DNA from 2 places in the Huintestinicola sp. genome. Region 1 is predicted to be linked to the other one. Evidence: predicted binding sites of a transcription regulator. Region 1 holds the regulator's gene; the other holds the start of a gene.
The links. The regulator Rex, encoded in region 1, represses fermentation and respiration genes when NADH is low (regulators of the CRP and FNR family bind a similar motif). The targets are predictions, from matches to a motif close to ATTGTTAANNNNTTAACAAT.
Positions count from the first base shown of each region.

Region 2: gap (type I glyceraldehyde-3-phosphate dehydrogenase) is a predicted target of Rex. The motif match lies at 2,592-2,611, and genes of this name have one in related genera.

Region 1 is NZ_JBJERV010000034.1:4,905-13,574, forward strand. Features, by position in the region: gene ACI4J0_RS04845 (DUF3795 domain-containing protein) at 1-22, shown strand, start outside; gene ACI4J0_RS04850 (NADP-dependent isocitrate dehydrogenase) at 86-1,300, shown strand; gene ACI4J0_RS04855 (redox-sensing transcriptional repressor Rex) at 1,403-2,047, shown strand; gene ACI4J0_RS04860 (hypothetical protein) at 2,193-3,179, shown strand; gene ACI4J0_RS04865 (AAA family ATPase) at 3,281-4,234, shown strand; gene ACI4J0_RS04870 (DUF58 domain-containing protein) at 4,247-5,272, shown strand; gene ACI4J0_RS04875 (transglutaminase-like domain-containing protein) at 5,295-7,925, shown strand; gene ACI4J0_RS04880 (RluA family pseudouridine synthase) at 7,939-8,670, shown strand, end outside.
Region 2 is NZ_JBJERV010000095.1:140,342-149,011, reverse strand. Features, by position in the region: gene ACI4J0_RS12235 (BlaI/MecI/CopY family transcriptional regulator) at 1-326, opposite strand, end outside; gene ACI4J0_RS12230 (spore coat associated protein CotJA) at 537-752, shown strand; gene ACI4J0_RS12225 (spore coat protein CotJB) at 742-999, shown strand; partial or broken gene ACI4J0_RS12220 (manganese catalase family protein) at 1,002-1,409, shown strand; gene gap (type I glyceraldehyde-3-phosphate dehydrogenase) at 1,520-2,557, opposite strand; gene ACI4J0_RS12210 (hypothetical protein) at 2,915-3,928, shown strand; gene ACI4J0_RS12205 (hypothetical protein) at 3,958-4,698, shown strand; gene ACI4J0_RS12200 (DUF4358 domain-containing protein) at 4,912-5,583, shown strand; gene ACI4J0_RS12195 (D-alanyl-D-alanine carboxypeptidase family protein) at 5,785-6,882, shown strand; gene ACI4J0_RS12190 (SGNH/GDSL hydrolase family protein) at 7,033-7,794, shown strand; gene ACI4J0_RS12185 (hypothetical protein) at 7,796-8,092, opposite strand; gene ACI4J0_RS12180 (phospho-sugar mutase) at 8,311-8,670, shown strand, end outside.

The sequences.
Region 1 (8,670 bases):
CATTTCAAAGGGAGACAAGTGACAATTTCCGCAAGTCTTATAAATCAGGTGCATATGGAAAAATTTTATTTGGAGGTAAACCAAAATGTCCGAGAAGATCAAAATGACCACCCCCCTTGTTGAAATGGACGGAGACGAAATGACCCGAATCATCTGGAAGATGATAAAGGATATACTTATCACCCCCTATGTTGACCTCAATACCGATTACTACGACCTTGGTCTTGTTCACAGAAACGAGACAAACGATCAGGTAACTATTGACTCCGCAGAGGCTACAAAGAAATACGGTGTTGCCGTTAAGTGCGCTACCATCACCCCCAATGCTCAGAGAATGACCGAATATGACCTGAAGGAGATGTGGAAGTCCCCCAACGGCACCATCAGAGCTATCCTCGACGGCACCGTTTTCAGAGCGCCCATCATTGTTAAGGGCATCACTCCCCTGCTCCCCACCTGGACAAAGCCCATCACCATTGCCCGTCACGCTTACGGCGATGTTTACAAGAACACCGAAATGCAGGTAGCGGAAGGCTCCAAGTGCGAGCTGGTATGCACAGATGGCGAGGGCAACGAGACACGCTCCCTTATCTATGATTTCAAGGACAGCGCAGGCGTTATCCAGGGTCTCCACAACAAGGACAACTCCATCGCAAGCTTTGCAAAGGCTTGCTTCAACTTCGCTCTCGATACAAAGCAGGACCTGTGGTTCGCTACCAAGGACACCATTTCCAAGAAGTACGACCACCGCTTCAAGGACATTTTTGCCGAGATATACGAGAACGAGTACAAGGAGAAGTTTGAGGCTGCGGGAATTGAGTATTTCTACACTCTCATAGATGACGCAGTTGCAAGAGTTGTACGTTCAAACGGCGGCTACATCTGGGCGTGCAAGAACTACGACGGCGACGTTATGTCCGATATGGTGGCTACCGCATTCGGCAGCCTCGGTATGATGACTTCCGTTCTGGTATCTCCCGACGGAGTTTACGAGTACGAGGCAGCTCACGGCACTGTTACACGTCACTACTACAAGCACCTCAAGGGCGAGGAGACCTCCACAAACTCCGTTGCCACCATCTTTGCATGGTCGGGCGCTCTCAAGAAGAGAGGAGAGCTGGACGGAAACAAGGAGCTTTCAGAGTATGCCGAGAAGCTTGAGAAGGCTACTATCCGGACAATTGAAGAGGGCGTTATGACAGGCGACCTGTACGTTCTCTCACATCTTGAGAACAAGAAGAAGGTAAACACCGAGGACTTCCTTATTGAAATAAACAAGCGTCTGGCAGCTATGATGTGATGTCATAATTTCAGAAAATAGCTTATCTGCGGGGGTCTGCGGCATTGCCGGGGCTGCCCGCAGTTTATTCGGAATGTGTTTTTATAACAAAGGAATGGTCATATGGCAAGAAAAGAGGATATATCCTCCTCGGTAATAAAAAGGCTCCCCAGATATTACCGCTTTATCGGGGAGCTTATAAATCAGGGAAAGACAAGGATATCCTCCGCAGACCTTGCTGCGCAGATGTCCCTCACAGCCTCTCAGATAAGGCAGGACCTTAACTGCTTCGGCGGCTTCGGTCAGCCCGGCTGCGGCTACTCTCTCCCCGAGCTCCATTCGGAGATAGGACATATATTAGGACTTGACTGCCACCGCAAGGCTATACTTATAGGAGCGGGAAACTTAGGACGCGCCATTGCCATTCATATGAAGTTTGAGAATTTCGGAATGGAGCTGCGGGGCATTTTCGACGCGGACGAAAACAAAACAGGTCTTACCGTTGCGGGAATGAGGATACTCCCTATGACGGACATCGAGGACTTTATCTGCAGGGAACGCCCCGAAGCAGCTATTTTATGTATCCCCAAGGAGTCGGCGGCGGAGTGTGCCGATATGCTGGTAGGCTGCGGCATAAAGGCATTCTGGAACTTCTCCCACTATGACCTTGCCGCAAAGCACAAGGATATTGTGGTGGAAAATGTCCACTTAGGAGACAGCCTTATGCTTTTATCATACGGACTGACCAATTCCGAGAATGATTTTTAGTGCAAAATATAGTATTTTTTACTAAAAGCATTGATTTTTTGTTGAATGTGTGATATACTTATAAGGACGTATCGATTTTAAGACAAACTATTATTAACTTTGAAATTAACCGAACCCATATGCGGCTCGGACTGGAGGAAATATAATGCCATATCCTATTATTACACCGTCTTATTTTCAGGAGCTTGCCGAGGACAACACTCTCGAGGAAAAGGTACAGTACAATATTCTGACCTCTCCCAGCGCTGTGGAGTATGTTTTCCCCATCTATCAGAAGCCGCTTATCAGAAAGCTCATGAGCATAGAAAATATACTCAGCTTCAAGATGACAAACCTCAAGCCCGAGCACGAAGAGGAATTTATAAAGCAGGGCGAGGCTCTTGTGGAAAAGTTTCCTCAGTTAAAGCACTACTGGGATTTCAAGGTCCTCACCATGCAGATCCTCCAGAACAGAAACTTCGTTTTTGAAAAGCGTATGCTGCTCCTTAACTATGCCTACAAGACCCTCCAGGGTATGCTTGACAAAACAAGCGGCGAGGAGCAGGACAAGTATATCGCCACATTCCTTCGGGATATGAACATTCCCAAAAATCAGGACGCTGTTATGAAATATTTCGAGTCCATCACTCCCAATTTCGCATACAGCCTCTGCGACGGTCTCTCTCTGCTCAGAGCGCTGCCCACCTCCGAGGAATATGACAAGCTCCTCGATACCGTGTTCGCTTCCGTGAACTGCGACAGGGCTATGAAGGAGTTCAAGTTCGACAAGGACGTATACCTCCCTATGAAGAAGGCTTATTACGAGGACTTCCTTAAAAACGGCAGAGAGCACTACATCGAGCAGGTAATGGTAAACTATGTATGGACATACTGTATGCCCTATGCGGACTCCACCTCAAACCTGTGGGATAATTTCATATTCTTCAACACTCTGTTCAATACTATCAAGGTGCTTCTCACCTGCGCTACCTACAAGGCTGAGGATAAGGACGAGGCATTTGTAAATGCTGTCTCCGAATTTGACAAGGCTCTCAGAAGAACAAAGGGCAGCATCGTTAAGCTCATTGCCGCTGCCAATGCCAAGGAAGGTCTTGCCACCAACGGCGATATGGCTATCCTCTCTATGAGCTGATAATATCCACACATATAAACATATCCGGCGGCGGGAGCTATACTCTTGCCGCTTTGCTGTCTGTAGGACAATTACGGTAAAGTAAGGTTGGTATAATACGAATGGAAATTGACAAGAAGCTCATCTCTCTGCTGAAAAATGCCGCTGACGAAATAAGAAGATCAGTTATCGGCAAGGACCAGATAATCATAAAGATACTCATGACCGCCTGCGCAGGGGGACATATTCTCCTCGAGGATATCCCCGGAGTGGGCAAGACTACAATGGCGGTGGCTTTTTCAAAGGCTCTTAGCCTGAAATACAACCGTATGCAGTTCACCTCGGACGTTATGCCTGCGGACGTGACGGGCTTTTATATGCCAAACCGCTCCACGGGCGAATTTGAGTGGAGACCGGGTGCGGTATTCTGCAATCTCTTTCTGGCAGACGAGATAAACCGAACCTCAAGCAAGACCCAGTCGGCGCTCCTTGAGGCTATGGAAGAGAGGTCTGTTACCGTTGACAGCGTTACAAGGTCCCTCCCCGACCCCTTTATCGTCCTTGCAACACAAAATCCCTGCGGCTCCGCAGGAACTCAGATGCTTCCCGAAAGCCAGCTTGACAGATTTATGATACGCCTTACTATGGGATATCCCGAGGAGGCGGACGAGGCGGCTATCTTAAAGGCGAAGTCTCAGAAAAGCAGTCTGCCCGAGGTAAATGCTGTAATGACTGCAGATGACCTTATAAAGCTCAGAAACGCCGCTGACAGCGTTTTCGTCAGCGACGAGATATTCGACTACATCGCAAGGCTTTCGGCGGCAACGAGAAAGGACAGCCGCCTTGAGCTGGGTGTAAGCCCCAGAGGCTCTCTTGCGGCGGCGGCTATGGCAAAATCCGCCGCAATGTTCAGCGGCAGAAGCTATGTTATCCCCTCGGACGTGACCTATGTTTACGCCGATGTATGCGCCCACCGCGTTATCCCCGCAAGGGTGAAGGGCAGACTTCCGGGTGACGGGGAAGTGCGGCAGATACTTGAAAGCATCTGCGGCGGAGTTCCCGCTCCCAAGCTGTAAAGGGACTATGCTATGACAAAACTTCTTTATATCCTTATTCTTATCGGCGGAGCGGCTTTTTACCTGCTTTTCGCCGATACACTTTCCTTTGTGCTGCTGATATCGCTTATTATCCTGCCTGTGATACTGCTGGTGGAGCTTATCATCAGCTCCGCATTCCTCAGATGCTCGGAAAAAGCGAAAATGGTCACTGCCTTTCGGGGAGAACCCTGCGAGGCGGCGTTTCTCATATCAAATAACTCCGTTTTTCCGCTGCCAAACACAAGACTTCGGATAAAAACAGTGTGCTATCCCGGCGGAGAGACCAGTTTTTCCACCGTAAACATCCCCCTTCCCGCCCTTCGGACGGAGACCGTTACCGTAACTCTCGGCTCGGAGCATTGCTGCAGGGCGGAAGTAACGGTGGAGAGCATTAAAATATATGACCTGCTGCGGCTGTTTTCCGCAAAGCGTTTCAGAAGGAAGCTTAAATGCACCGCGTATATCATTCCGAAGCTTAGAGAGCAGTATTCCGAGGAAGCAAAAGAGCTTTTAAGCCGTCCCCGCACAGAGTCTGCCGAGGACGCGGAGACTGTGAGAGAACGGGGGAACGGCATTCCCGGAGATGTATGCGGCTTCAGGGAATTTCTCCCCGGAGACAGGCTGAGCCTTATGCACTACAAGCTCAGCGCAAGGTTTGACAAGGATATCGTGAAGATACTGAACGTAAGCGGCGCCACAAGATTTCTCCTTACCGCCGACCTCTCCTCCGACGAGCATGACAAGCGTGACTGTGCTCTTGAGCGGCTCATGAGCGTGGCATATTATCTTGCTTTGCAAAAGGCAGAGGTATTTGCGGCTGTCCCCTCTCACATCGACCCCTTTTCCCACAGAGGTGAGGGGCTTGACATTCTGACGGGGGAAAATGGCTTTTCGGCTGTAAGGATAAAGGACGGCTCGGATTATTTTGCAGCCGCAAGGCTTTTCTGCGGCGAAAGCTTCCCTGCCGCAGAGGGTATAAGAGGATTTATAAATCAGGACCTGTCAGGTGAAAAATGATATTGCCAAAGGAGGCGGAGCTTTGAAAAATAAAACAGAAAAAACGCTCCGTCCCGAAAGCGGAACATTCCCCATTACGATCTCTCCCGGAATGCACATGGGAGCAGGCAGGGTAAGAGGAATATATCTTGTTATGCTGAGTCTTATCCCCCTGTGCGGTCTTATGGGCTCGGTATTCACATTCCTCACCGCCTGCGAGAGCAAGGGACAGTATGTTTTGTCAAAGGGCTTTGCGGCTGTGACTGTCCTCTGCTTTTACGGTGTGTTTGCCCTGCTTTTTGCTCTGAGGGAACGGTTCCCCAAGGTCTCCCGCGGCATTCTGGCTGTTTTAATAGGCGGTCTGGGCTTTTTTGCCGCCTGTAAATTCCGTTTTATCGTCAGGGGCTTTCAGTATATCATAAACGGCTTTATGGGCGCTGCTTTCAGCAAATATGAAGATACGCCCTATTTCTTTCTGTCGGATGTTTTTTATCTTGAAGGCAGATATTATCAGAATGAATACTGCGCCCGTCTGACGGCGGTGTGCGTTATCGGGATAATGGCATTTGCCGCCTGCAGCTTTATCATAAAGCCAAATGTGCTGATATTTGTCTGCACCACCTTTCCCCTGCCCGAGCTGTGCCTTTATTTCGGAATGGTACCCGAAGGCGCTTTCTTCGGGCTGCTGGCAGCAAGCTGGTGCGGTGCGGCGGCGGCGGATATCTCAAGGCTGGGGCTCTTTTCCGACAAGGGCGCCGAAAAGCTCTTCACCAAAATAAGCGCTCAGAGCAGCTTTGCGGCGGCTGTGGTAATGCTCATAAGCTTTATGGGCGCCTCTCTTTACGCGGACGCTGTTGATTTCAAGCGCCCCGACTCGGTAAAAGAGATACGAAACAGCGTTGTGCTTTATATGCGGGACTTTTCCTGGGACAAGTTCTGCCGCGATGTTAAAGAGACCGTATTTCCCGAGGACAAGGGCAAGCTGACCCATGACGGAAAGCTGGGCAACACCGAAAGCGTTGAATTTTCGGGAAGGAATATGCTGGAGGTAACTCTCCCCTCCGACTGCGGCGGACTTTATCTCAAAGGCTTTACGGGGGTAAACTACACAGGCTCAAGATGGGAAAAGGGAAATGAGCTTCCCAGGCTTCAGACAAATCTCACATCTCCCGAATTTTTCAGCGCAAGGGTGCTCAAACGGATAGATGATTTCTCCGCTCTCAGGTCAAAAAACGTTATTATCCGAAACACAGGCATAAGCGCAGGTGTGAAATATTATCCCGTTAATGCGGCAGGACTTCTGGAAACAGACGGCGTAAGGCGGCGGTACGGAGTCTACTTCCCGCAAGGTGACTGGCGGAGCGTTGTCTTATCGCGTGCAGGCGACACTGCTCTTGATGAAGATATGGCGGCGGACGAGCTTGCAATGCGGGAGTATGCATACAAATACTGCCTTGACGTTCCCGTAACATTCACCGCTCATGAGGAATTTTTCAAAGACTTCGAGGGCGGCTCCTCGGCGGAGATACTGAGCTTTATCCGCAAAGGGCTTGCGGACAGATGCGAATATGTTCTGGAATCGGGCAGAAAGCCCTTCGGAGCGGATTTTGCCCAGTGGTTCCTTACGGATAACAAAAAGGGCAGCTGTACCCATTTTGCTTCGGCGGCAGTCCTGCTGTGCAGGACCATGGGTATCCCTGCAAGATACTGCGAGGGCTTTGTTATCAAGGAGGAGGATATAAAAAGCTTCCCCGCAGCCGATGGCTACACCACCGTAAGCGTTCCCGACAGCAGAGCGCACGCCTGGGCTGAGGTGTATATCGACGGCTACGGCTGGCTCTCCTTTGAGGCGACCCCCGGCTACGGCAATATGGTGCTTGAGCTTGACGGCACTGAGGACAGCTTTGAGGACGCTCCCGTTTCGGAAATAACCTCCGTTTCCACCGAGGCTCCCATATTTACGGAGAATCCCGCCGTAACAACGGGTGAAGGCAATATTGAAACGGAGATCACCGTTACCGAAATGGAGATTGTGACCACTGTAACTATGTCCGCAGCGAATGAAGAGTCCGGGCTTACCGACAGACCCGAAGCAACACGGAATGATGACGTGACAGAGAACGCATACGGCAGCGCAGAGGGAGTCGGCACATCGGTCTCCTATGTGAATAACGGTTATTCTGACGGGGCAATGGGAAGCAGTGAAATATCCGATATTCCGGAAACCGAGGAAAGCGGCTCTGCCGAGCTTGCGCCGAGGAAGGAAGTTCCCATGGCACTTACGGGAACAATAACGTTCATTCTTTCGGCGGCGGCTGTTGCGGCGATAATGCTGTTATCAAGAAAGCTTGTGTTCACAGCAAGGCGCAGACGGCTTAAAGAGTCTCCCGACAAGGCGGCGGCTCATATGTACAGAATGCTGCTTGCCCTTTCGGGGGAGGAAAATATCCCCGAGGAGCTGGCAGAACGGCTCAAAGCCCGCGAGGTCCCCGCGGAGCTTACGGAAACGGTGGTAAATGCCGCTATGAAGGCACGTTTCGGCGGCGGTATCCATATTTCCGAAGCAGAAAAAGCATACAACGCTCTACAGTCGGCTATGGATATCTTAAATAAGGACAAGAACGCCTTTACTGCCGCTTTGCTGTGGATCACGGCGAGGGACAGATATATCTGAGCCGAAGGGAGGAATGTTTCTGGAACGGATATTTGAGCTTATCTGTGATGATGACGGGATCACCCTTGAAAAGCTCCTGCGGATAAACGGTATCTCGCGGCGCACCCTTGTTATGCTCAAGCGCACGCCCATGGGCATTACCCGAAACGGGGAGCTTTGCAGGTCGGTGGATATCCTGCAAAGGGGCGACAGAGTGATACTGCACATTCCCGAAAAAGAGGGCTGCCGCCTTGAGCCTAACACCGTCATAAGCGTTCCCGCCGTGTATGAGGACATGGATATCATCGTTTACGACAAGCCTCGGGGGATGCCCGTTCATCAGTCCCCCGGGCATTACGGCGACTCCCTGGCAAACGTATTTGCCGCAAAATTTCCCCACACTCCCTTCCGTGCGGTGAACAGGCTCGACAAGGACACCTCGGGTCTGTGCCTTGCGGCAAAAAGCAGGATAGGAGCGAATATTTCACGCGAGAATATATCAAAGGTATACTACGCGGTCTGCTGCGGCAGTATCACCGCTCCTATGCGGATAGACGCGCCCATCGGAAGAGAGGACGGCTCTGCGCTGAAGCGGACTGTGCGCAGCGACGGCAAACGGGCTGTCACAAATGTATATCCCCTTTCGGGAAACCGCCGCTACACCCTGCTAAAAATAATCCTTGAAACGGGGCGGACTCATCAGATACGGGTGCATATGAGCCAAAGCGGCTTTCCTTTAGCGGGCGACAGCCTTTACGGCGGCGAT
Region 2 (8,670 bases), on a different contig from region 1:
TCGTCAAGCTCCTTTTTACTGAGGGCTTTTCTTTCCGCAAAGGAGGCGATGAAGCGGGGGAGTGAGCCGCCGTAGCTTTCTCTGATTAGCTCTTCGCCTTTTTTGGCGGCAAGCTCGTCCTTTGTGATAAGTGCGGTGACTTTGCCGTTTTCGTTTTTGAAAAGTCCTTTTTCGCAAAGTCGGCGGAGCATTGTATAGGTGGTGGATTTCTTCCAGTTAAGCTCCTTTTCGCAGAGCTTTACAAGCTCTCCCGAGGGGATACTATCGTTTTTCCAGATTATTTCCGCAAATTTTGCTTCCATTTCGCCAAGCTTTATTTCGGGCATTTTTTCTTCATCTCATTTCTTTGGGTTGGTTTAATTTTAGTAAACTTGTGATTTTAGTTTAACATAGTTAAACCGATTTGTCAAGGGGGATCTTGAAGGAATTCAGAAAAAATTACAATGCTCCTGAGATGTGACAGTCCGTAAATTTCGGAATATAATGATAAATGAGCAGGTATGCTCGCTATCATTTATTTACGAAAGGAGCAGACTATGAACGATAATTCATACTCCAAATGCTCTGCCGAGGGTCTGACCGTTCCGATAGGTCGCTTTCCCGAGGACACTCCGCTGGCAATGGCATATGTTCCCTATCAGAGCTGGGAGGAGACATATGCGGAAAATGTGGCTCTGGCAAAGGGTACCATATTTCCAAGGCTTGATCTTCCGTTTTTAGGCAAGGAAGGGGTGCAGAGATATGGAAAATAAAAAAAGACAGCTATTGTATGCGGTGCAGATGTACGACTTTTATCTGTACGAGCTGCAGCTTTATCTCGACACCCACCCAACCTGTCCAAACGGGCTTCAGGCTTTCAGAAAATACAAGGAGCTGAGAGACAGGGCGGCTGCGGCTTACGCTAATTTATTCGGTCCCATTTCACCGATGCAGTCCGACTGCGATAAGGTTTTTGAATGGGTCAAGGGTCCATGGCCATGGGAAAAGGAGGCTAACTGAATATGTGGGTCTACGAAAAACGTCTTCAATATCCCGTTAATATTAAAAATCCAAACCCTGCTCTGGCTAAGATTATCGTTGAGCAGCTCGGCGGCGCTGACGGTGAGCTGGGCGCTTCTCAGAGATATCTCAGTCAGAGATATACTGCCCCTTATGCTCAGGTGCAGGGTATTTTGACTGATGTGGGTACGGAAGAGCTTGCACATGTTGAGATGATATCCGCAATTGTTTATCAGCTAACAAAGGGTCTTACTCCCGAGCAGATAAAGGCAGGCGGAATGGATTCTTATTTTGTTGCACATACTCTGGGAATTTATCCTCAGTCCTCGGCAGGAGATCCTTTTACTGCGGCTTATTTCCAGTCGAAGGGCGACACGATCACCGATTTACACGAGGATATGGCAGCAGAGGGTGATACTTGACTATGCACAACTTAATATACAAAAAATCCCCGTTTTTCGGACAGTGAAATATCCGACAAACGGGGATAATTTAATTAAAATCAGTTATCAGTCAATTATCAGTTGAGTTCAGCAAAGTACTTGATTGTTCTTACCATCTGAGAGGTGTAAGAATTCTCGTTGTCGTACCAGGAAACAACCTGTACCTGATATGTGTCGTCATCGATCTTGGAAACCATGGTCTGAGTAGCGTCAAAGAGAGAGCCAAACTTCATACCAACGATATCGGAAGAAACGATCTGCTCGTCGGTGTAGCCGAAGGACTCGGTTGCAGCAGCCTTCATAGCAGCATTGATGCCTTCCTTGGTAACATCCTTTGCCTTAACAACAGCAGTAAGGATAGTTGTGGAACCTGTAGGAGTAGGAACTCTCTGAGCGGAACCGATGAGCTTGCCGTTGAGCTCGGGGATAACGAGACCGATTGCCTTAGCAGCACCTGTGGAGTTGGGAACGATGTTAGCAGCACCAGCTCTTGCTCTTCTGAGGTCGCCCTTTCTGTGAGGACCGTCGAGGATCATCTGGTCGCCGGTGTAAGCGTGGATAGTGCTCATGATACCGGAAGCGATGGGAGCGTAATCGTTAAGAGCCTTAGCCATAGGAGCGAGGCAGTTTGTTGTGCAGGAAGCTGCAGAAATGATGGTGTCGTCCTTTGTAAGGGTCTTGTGGTTTACGTTGTAAACGATGGTGGGAAGATCGTTGCCTGCGGGAGCAGAGATAACTACCTTCTTAGCGCCTGCGTCGATGTGAGCCTGGGACTTAGCCTTGGATACATAGAAGCCTGTGCACTCGAGAACAACGTCAACGCCGATCTCACCCCAAGGAAGCTCAGCTGCGTTAGCCATAGCGTAGATCTTGAGGGTCTTGCCGTCAACAGTAATAGTACCTGCCTCGTCATCAGCGGAAACAGTGTGAAGGTTCTCGCCGATTCTGCCGCAGTAGCCGCCCTGAGCGGTATCGTACTTGAGAAGGTGAGCGAGCATGGAGGGCTTGGTAAGGTCGTTGATAGCAACTACCTCGTAGCCCTCAGCGCCGAACATCTGACGGAATGCGAGACGGCCGATTCTGCCGAAACCATTGATTGCAACTTTTACTGACATGATAAAATTCCTCCTAAGAATTATTTATCTCCCGACTGTTAATTTTTTAACGGTCGGATTGGCACTTACTTTTTTAGTAATTTGCCGTACACTATAATAATATACTATTTTTGCTCTTTTGGCAAGTGTTTTTTCAAAAAAAAATACTTTTTGTGCAAATTTTAACAGGATTTCAAAATTCTATCGCTGCCGGAAAAGGCATATACCTCTGTTTCACTCGAAATGTACACTATTTATACACAAAAACTTATTTATTTACAAATAGGACAAATAAAAGTTTCTTATTATTAGTTAGTTTGCGGATTGAAATGTGATATACTTTATATTATAATGAAGTGAAGAAATGGGGTGGGGAGTATGGATACCGGCATTGCTTCGGACGAGTACCGCAGGATATACGATAATTCGCTTCTGCCTGCCGCTGTTTCGGGCAGGGAAGGGCTTGTTTACTGCAACAGAGCCTTTGAGCCTTTTGCAGCTGAGCTTTCTTCCGGGATATCCTCACTTCATACGGGAGAAGCTTATGAAAAGTATGTTTACTGCGGAGGCAAGCTATATAAGGCGTATGTTTCCCCTGTAAACGACAGCGAAAGTCTTGTTAATATCGCTCCTGCCTCTTCATTTTCGGATGACTGCTTTGAAGTCCTGAACGCTGCGGTGCGTCATGCTGTTTCTGCCGTATCTGCAGCCGCCGATAATCTGTTCGACCTTTATGAGACGGAGCCTGCGGCAAAGCTTCTGAGCGTTATCGACAGCTCTATGCTCACGCTTTTGTCGGAGTTTCTCATTCCCGAAGAGATAATGCAACTTATGGGGCGTAAATGCTCGGATTTTGCTCCTGTCAGCGTTTCTGCGGGACTGACAAGGCTTGCCGACGAGCTTTCCGAGGTGCTTTCAAGGCACAATATTCAGATAAATGCAAATATTGCTTCGGGAATGTTTGCAAGGGTCGATATGCGTGCTGTGAAGCTTCTGTTTACCGATTTTGCGGTAAAGGCTATGGAAGGAGAACGGCACGTGGAGGCTATGGGGATAACGCTTGCGCGAAAGGGTGCAGACCGTATGAAAGCGAGCCTGACCTGCGGATACATTATGAGGCTTCCCTCAGAGCTTGCTTCGGAAGCGGTCATAAAGCCCGATGATTATAGTCCTGCAGCAAAGCTTAATGCTCTTGTGAGCGGTATATTCGGGTGTGAGATATCATTTTCGGAGTCTGCGGACTGCTGTTCTGTTGTGATCGACATTCCTATGTCAGAGTCTCCCGCGTCTGACGGACTGCGTTCACCTGTGAGATTTTACGGTCAGGACCGATTTTCCGATGAAAACGCATATCTTTCCCGATTCGGGATAAATCCCCGATATAAAATATAAATTGATAAATTTGAAAGGATGTACTTAAAATGGATAATAAAATGAAAAAAGCGCTTGCTGCTTTAGCAGCAGTTTGCCTTATTATGACAGGCTGCGGAAAAAACGGCAATGAAGAAACTTCCGAGACAACAGAAGCGGCAAAGCCTGATTTTTCGTCTGTTTCGACCGCAAGTGCTTCTGATGATGTCTTTGAGATCGATGGCGAAGAAGAAACTGTCAGCTTTTATACAGGCAGAGAGGTGGAGAATGAGGAGGACCTGGCTATCTTCAAGTTTAACTGCACTCTTCCCGATGGCTATGAGACTGTAATTGACAATGCTGAGGGAAAGCAGTATTCATCACCTGTCGGCGGTATTGTGGTAAAAGCTCAGAATTTCAAGGAGGAATTTCAGGATCTTGAGGTTTTTGCCGATTCGGGCTGTGCTTCCATCAAGGTAAACAATATGCTGTATCAGGCTGATACGGAGTTTTCCGAGCCTGTAAAGACTACTGTTGCAGGCTTTGACGCCATAAGATACGATTACACAGTCACATCATACATTTTCCCGCCCGTAACAGATGAAAACGGCGAATATGTTAAGGACGAAAACGATCAGTATGTTCTTTCCGAGGAAAAGGAGATAAACGGCGAATATGTTGACCGTGTATATTATTTCTATTCTGATGAAGATGTTTTCTACATTATCTGCGAGGCAAAGAAGGAAAATGCCGAAGCCGCTCAGGCAGGATTTGACGAATTTATCGAGTCTGTTACCATTTCCAAGAAATGATGTGACGCTTTTATAATAGTATGAGTTCGGAAAACGGGGTATGTTCTGCCCCGTTTTTCTGTATTTTTCCATAATGATAACAGCGCGGTTACAAATTGTGACTAAATAATCAATTTTGCCCTGTGGGTATTGATTATTTTCTGCAATCTGATATAATCATTATGACGTCAGGCAAGACGTTTTTATATAGAGTAAAAGAAAGGAAAAGATATTATGAACAAGAAAATAGCAATGCTTGCAGCTCTTCTTGCTGTGGGAATGACATTTGCTGCCTGCGGCGGCAGCAAGAACGAGGAGACAACCGAAACTGCTGCCGATACTACAGTTTCCGAAACTTCCGATACCGCGTCAGCCGAAACCGAGGAGGATATCCTTCCCGAAGAGAGCGAGAGTCTTGAGGTATCTGCGGACGATACTGACGAGGAACTGGCTGATGATGAAAGTGACGGCGACGAAAGTGCCGAGCCTGTAGTTCCCGAGGAAACAGTATCCGACAATCCTCTTTATCCTGCTGTGGAAAAGGCGCTTTCCGAAAGCGAATGGCCTTCTCTGATGGAGGTTACAGATGAGGTGATACTCAAGGAATTTTTCCTCCTCGACCCTGCAAACGAGAATTATAAGGAAATGATAGTAATGCAGTGCCCCATCAGCGCGACGATGAGCGAGATCATCATTATCAACGCCGATGACGTTTCCGCTGCAGAAGCAGACCTTGAGGCAAGAAAGACCAAGGCTATCGAGCAGGATGCCTGGTATCCCAACGATCAGGAGCTTGCAGCAGCGTCTATAGTGGGAACAAACGGAAATTATGCATATTACATCATCGGTACGAACGCCGCTTCTGCCGAGAAGTCCATAAACGACTACATTTCATCTCTTTCCTGATAACTCGCTATAGAACATATCTCAGACCGCCATACGGCTTTTTGAACGTATGGCGGTTTTTTGCCGATGTGACCTATTGCTTGAAACAGGAATGAAATTTAGTGAAAAATGCCTATTGCGCACCTGCTGCATTGTGTGTTATCATTATATAAGATAGAGAAAAAACAGCTTTTGCGGCATATTTTGAAAGGAAATGACTTGATGAACAATACAAGACAAGGCGGTACGGGCAGCGTTTCGCTTGCAAGGAAAAAGAGGATATTCAGAGCAAGAGTAACGGCGATGCTGATAGTTCTGCTCCTCGGCGGCGGTATCTGGCTGCTTGTATCGGCACTTTCGCAGATAAAGACAGTCACGGAGCTTACGGTGGACGCTTCGGGATATACCGTGTTACAGGCACTTCCCTCTCAGAGCGAGTTTGAGGAGGAGAAGCGAATGGAGGAACTGAAGATCGAGAATGAGATCTTCGAGCAGAAGGACAGCTATCCGATAGATATGATAATCCAGACGCCCTACTGCGTTATGTATGATGTACAGGGCAGACGTGTGCTTTATTCGAAAAATGCGGAGGAAAGGGCATTTCCTGCCAGCACCACAAAAATAATGACTGCGGCAATAATGATGGAAAACACTGCGCCCGAAACAGTTTTCAAGGCAGGGGAGGAGCAGTCTCTTGTTCAGCCCGGTTCAAGCCTTGCGTATCTTAATGTAGGCAGCGAGCTTGACAGAGATATGATACTTGACGCCATAATGCTGCCCTCGGGAAATGACGCTTCCTACTGTGCGGCGGCTGTTACGGGAAGGCTGATAGCAGGTAAAGAGGAGCTTCCCGCAGACGAGGCTGTAAATGTGTTTATCAATACAATGAATGAGAAGATAAAGGAAATAGGCTGCAAGGACACCAACTTTACCTGTCCCGACGGCTTCCACGACGATAATCACTACACCACCGCAATGGATCTGCTCAGAATGACTCTCTATTCACAGAATTTCCCCGAGATAGCCGCATCGGGCAAAAAATCCTACCGCGAGCTGGAATTCCTTTCGGGTGAATACATTTACTGGAACAATTCCAACAGGCTCATTCAGCCCGACAACGATTATTATTACCCCTACGCAACGGGTCTTAAAACGGGTATGACCGATTACTCGGGTCACTGTGTGGTAGCCACAGCCGAGCGCTTCGGACATGAGCTTATCATTGTTTGTCTCGGCAGCGAAAGCGCCGCTGTCCGCTGGAATGATACCATAGCTCTTTTTGACGCAGGCTTTGCATACATAAGAAACAATGATAACTGACAGCTCGGGCTGCTGTGCAATTTTTGTGCGGCAGCCTGTTTTTTATGCACTTGACATATCCGGATAAATGTAGTATGCTATAATTGAGTAAATTGTATCAAAAAGCTAAGCTTATTTATATGAGCCCGGCAGAAAAGGACGGTCATTACAATGGATTTTTCAAAGCTTAATTTCGGCGTGGACGGCGACAGCATAACAGCGGGGGAGCAGTGGTCGTATCACGTTTATAAGGAGCTGGGAATGGCTTCACATCACAATGTAGCCGTGGGCAGCTCGGTGTGGTACAAAAGAACCATAAGCTGTCCCTCGGGAAGTGTTACCACCCAGGATTATACCGCCCCCGATTTTGCGGGGATAAGCGACGGCTGGGAGGAAACAGAGGATATAAACGAATTACAGAAGCGGGCAAATAACTGCGCAGTAGTGCATACCCAGCGCTTTATCGAAGAGGTAAAAAGCGGCAAATATCCCGTTCCCGATATATTTGCCTTTGCAATGGGCACAAACGACGCTCTCGACTGCCTCGGAGACCCTGAAAAGGCACTCGAAGGCAAATCTCTCGAGAACAATGAGAATATTGACCTTTTCACCGAAGCAGGCGCCGCAAGATGGTGCATACAGCGGATCATGGAGGAATTTCCCCTCTGTCGTGTATTTGTCCTCACTCCGCTCCAGACAGCCACACCCGAGCATAACCGCAAGGTGGAAAAGACCATTGAGGTGCTGAGAAAGATCGCGGGAGGAATGTCCGCCCAGGTCATCGACTGCTTCCACAACAGCGGCATTTGCGAGAAATTCGAGGTCATCGGAGGTGCGGGCAAGTATCTCCGAGACGGTCTCCACCCCGATGTTCCCGGTCAGACCCTTGAGGGAAGATACGCCGCCAAGGAAATTCGGAACAATATGTTCTGAGCTATTTTTCGGTAATGCCGTAAAATTCTCTTGAATAAATCGTGCTTATAGCCTGTCTGCGCTTGTATCTGCGGCGTTCCTCCGACTTCCTTTCCGCCTTGGATTTTGCCCTGTTCCAGCCTGCGGTGAATATGAGTATCGCCATAATGCTGCCATACAGGGCGATAAAGTAGGTAATGGGAGTAGGGTCGCATTCAGCCGCAATGCTTGAGTATTTCGCTGTAAAGAATATATCTGCGGCAAGGCACATAAGGGCGGTCATGGGGTATTCCTTGAGAATGGGTAAGTATTTTTTCAATTTTATCATTTCCTTTCCTGATGTTCTGATTTGATTATAACATATGTACTGTGTAATAATTCGGACAGCAGACATTTTTCCGAAAATAAAATGTGAAAAATATGAAAAATCACAAAATTCCCTATTGGCAAATCGGGAAATATATGTTATAATAATAAATGAACTATTCATTGCTGTGTTTTATGCGAATAATAATTTTATAATGAGGTGACCAAGTTATGAATGAAAAGGAGCTTTATGCACTTTGGTGCGAAAAGGCTGTAGACGATCCCGACCTTCAGACAGAGCTGAAGTCTATCGAGGGCGATGACGAGGCAATAAAGGACAGATTTTACCGTGACCTGGAGTTTGGTACAGGCGGTCTCAGAGGCGTTATCGGCGCAGGCGCATACAGAATGAACGTATATACTGTAAGACGTGCCACACAGGGTCTTGCGGATTACGTTAACGAGGCTTTCAAAAATCCCTCTGTTGCAATTTCCTATGACAGCCGTATCAAGTCCGATGTTTTTGCTAAGGAAGCGGCTTCCGTTCTTGCAGCAAACGGCATCAAGGTTTATATCTACACCGAGCTTATG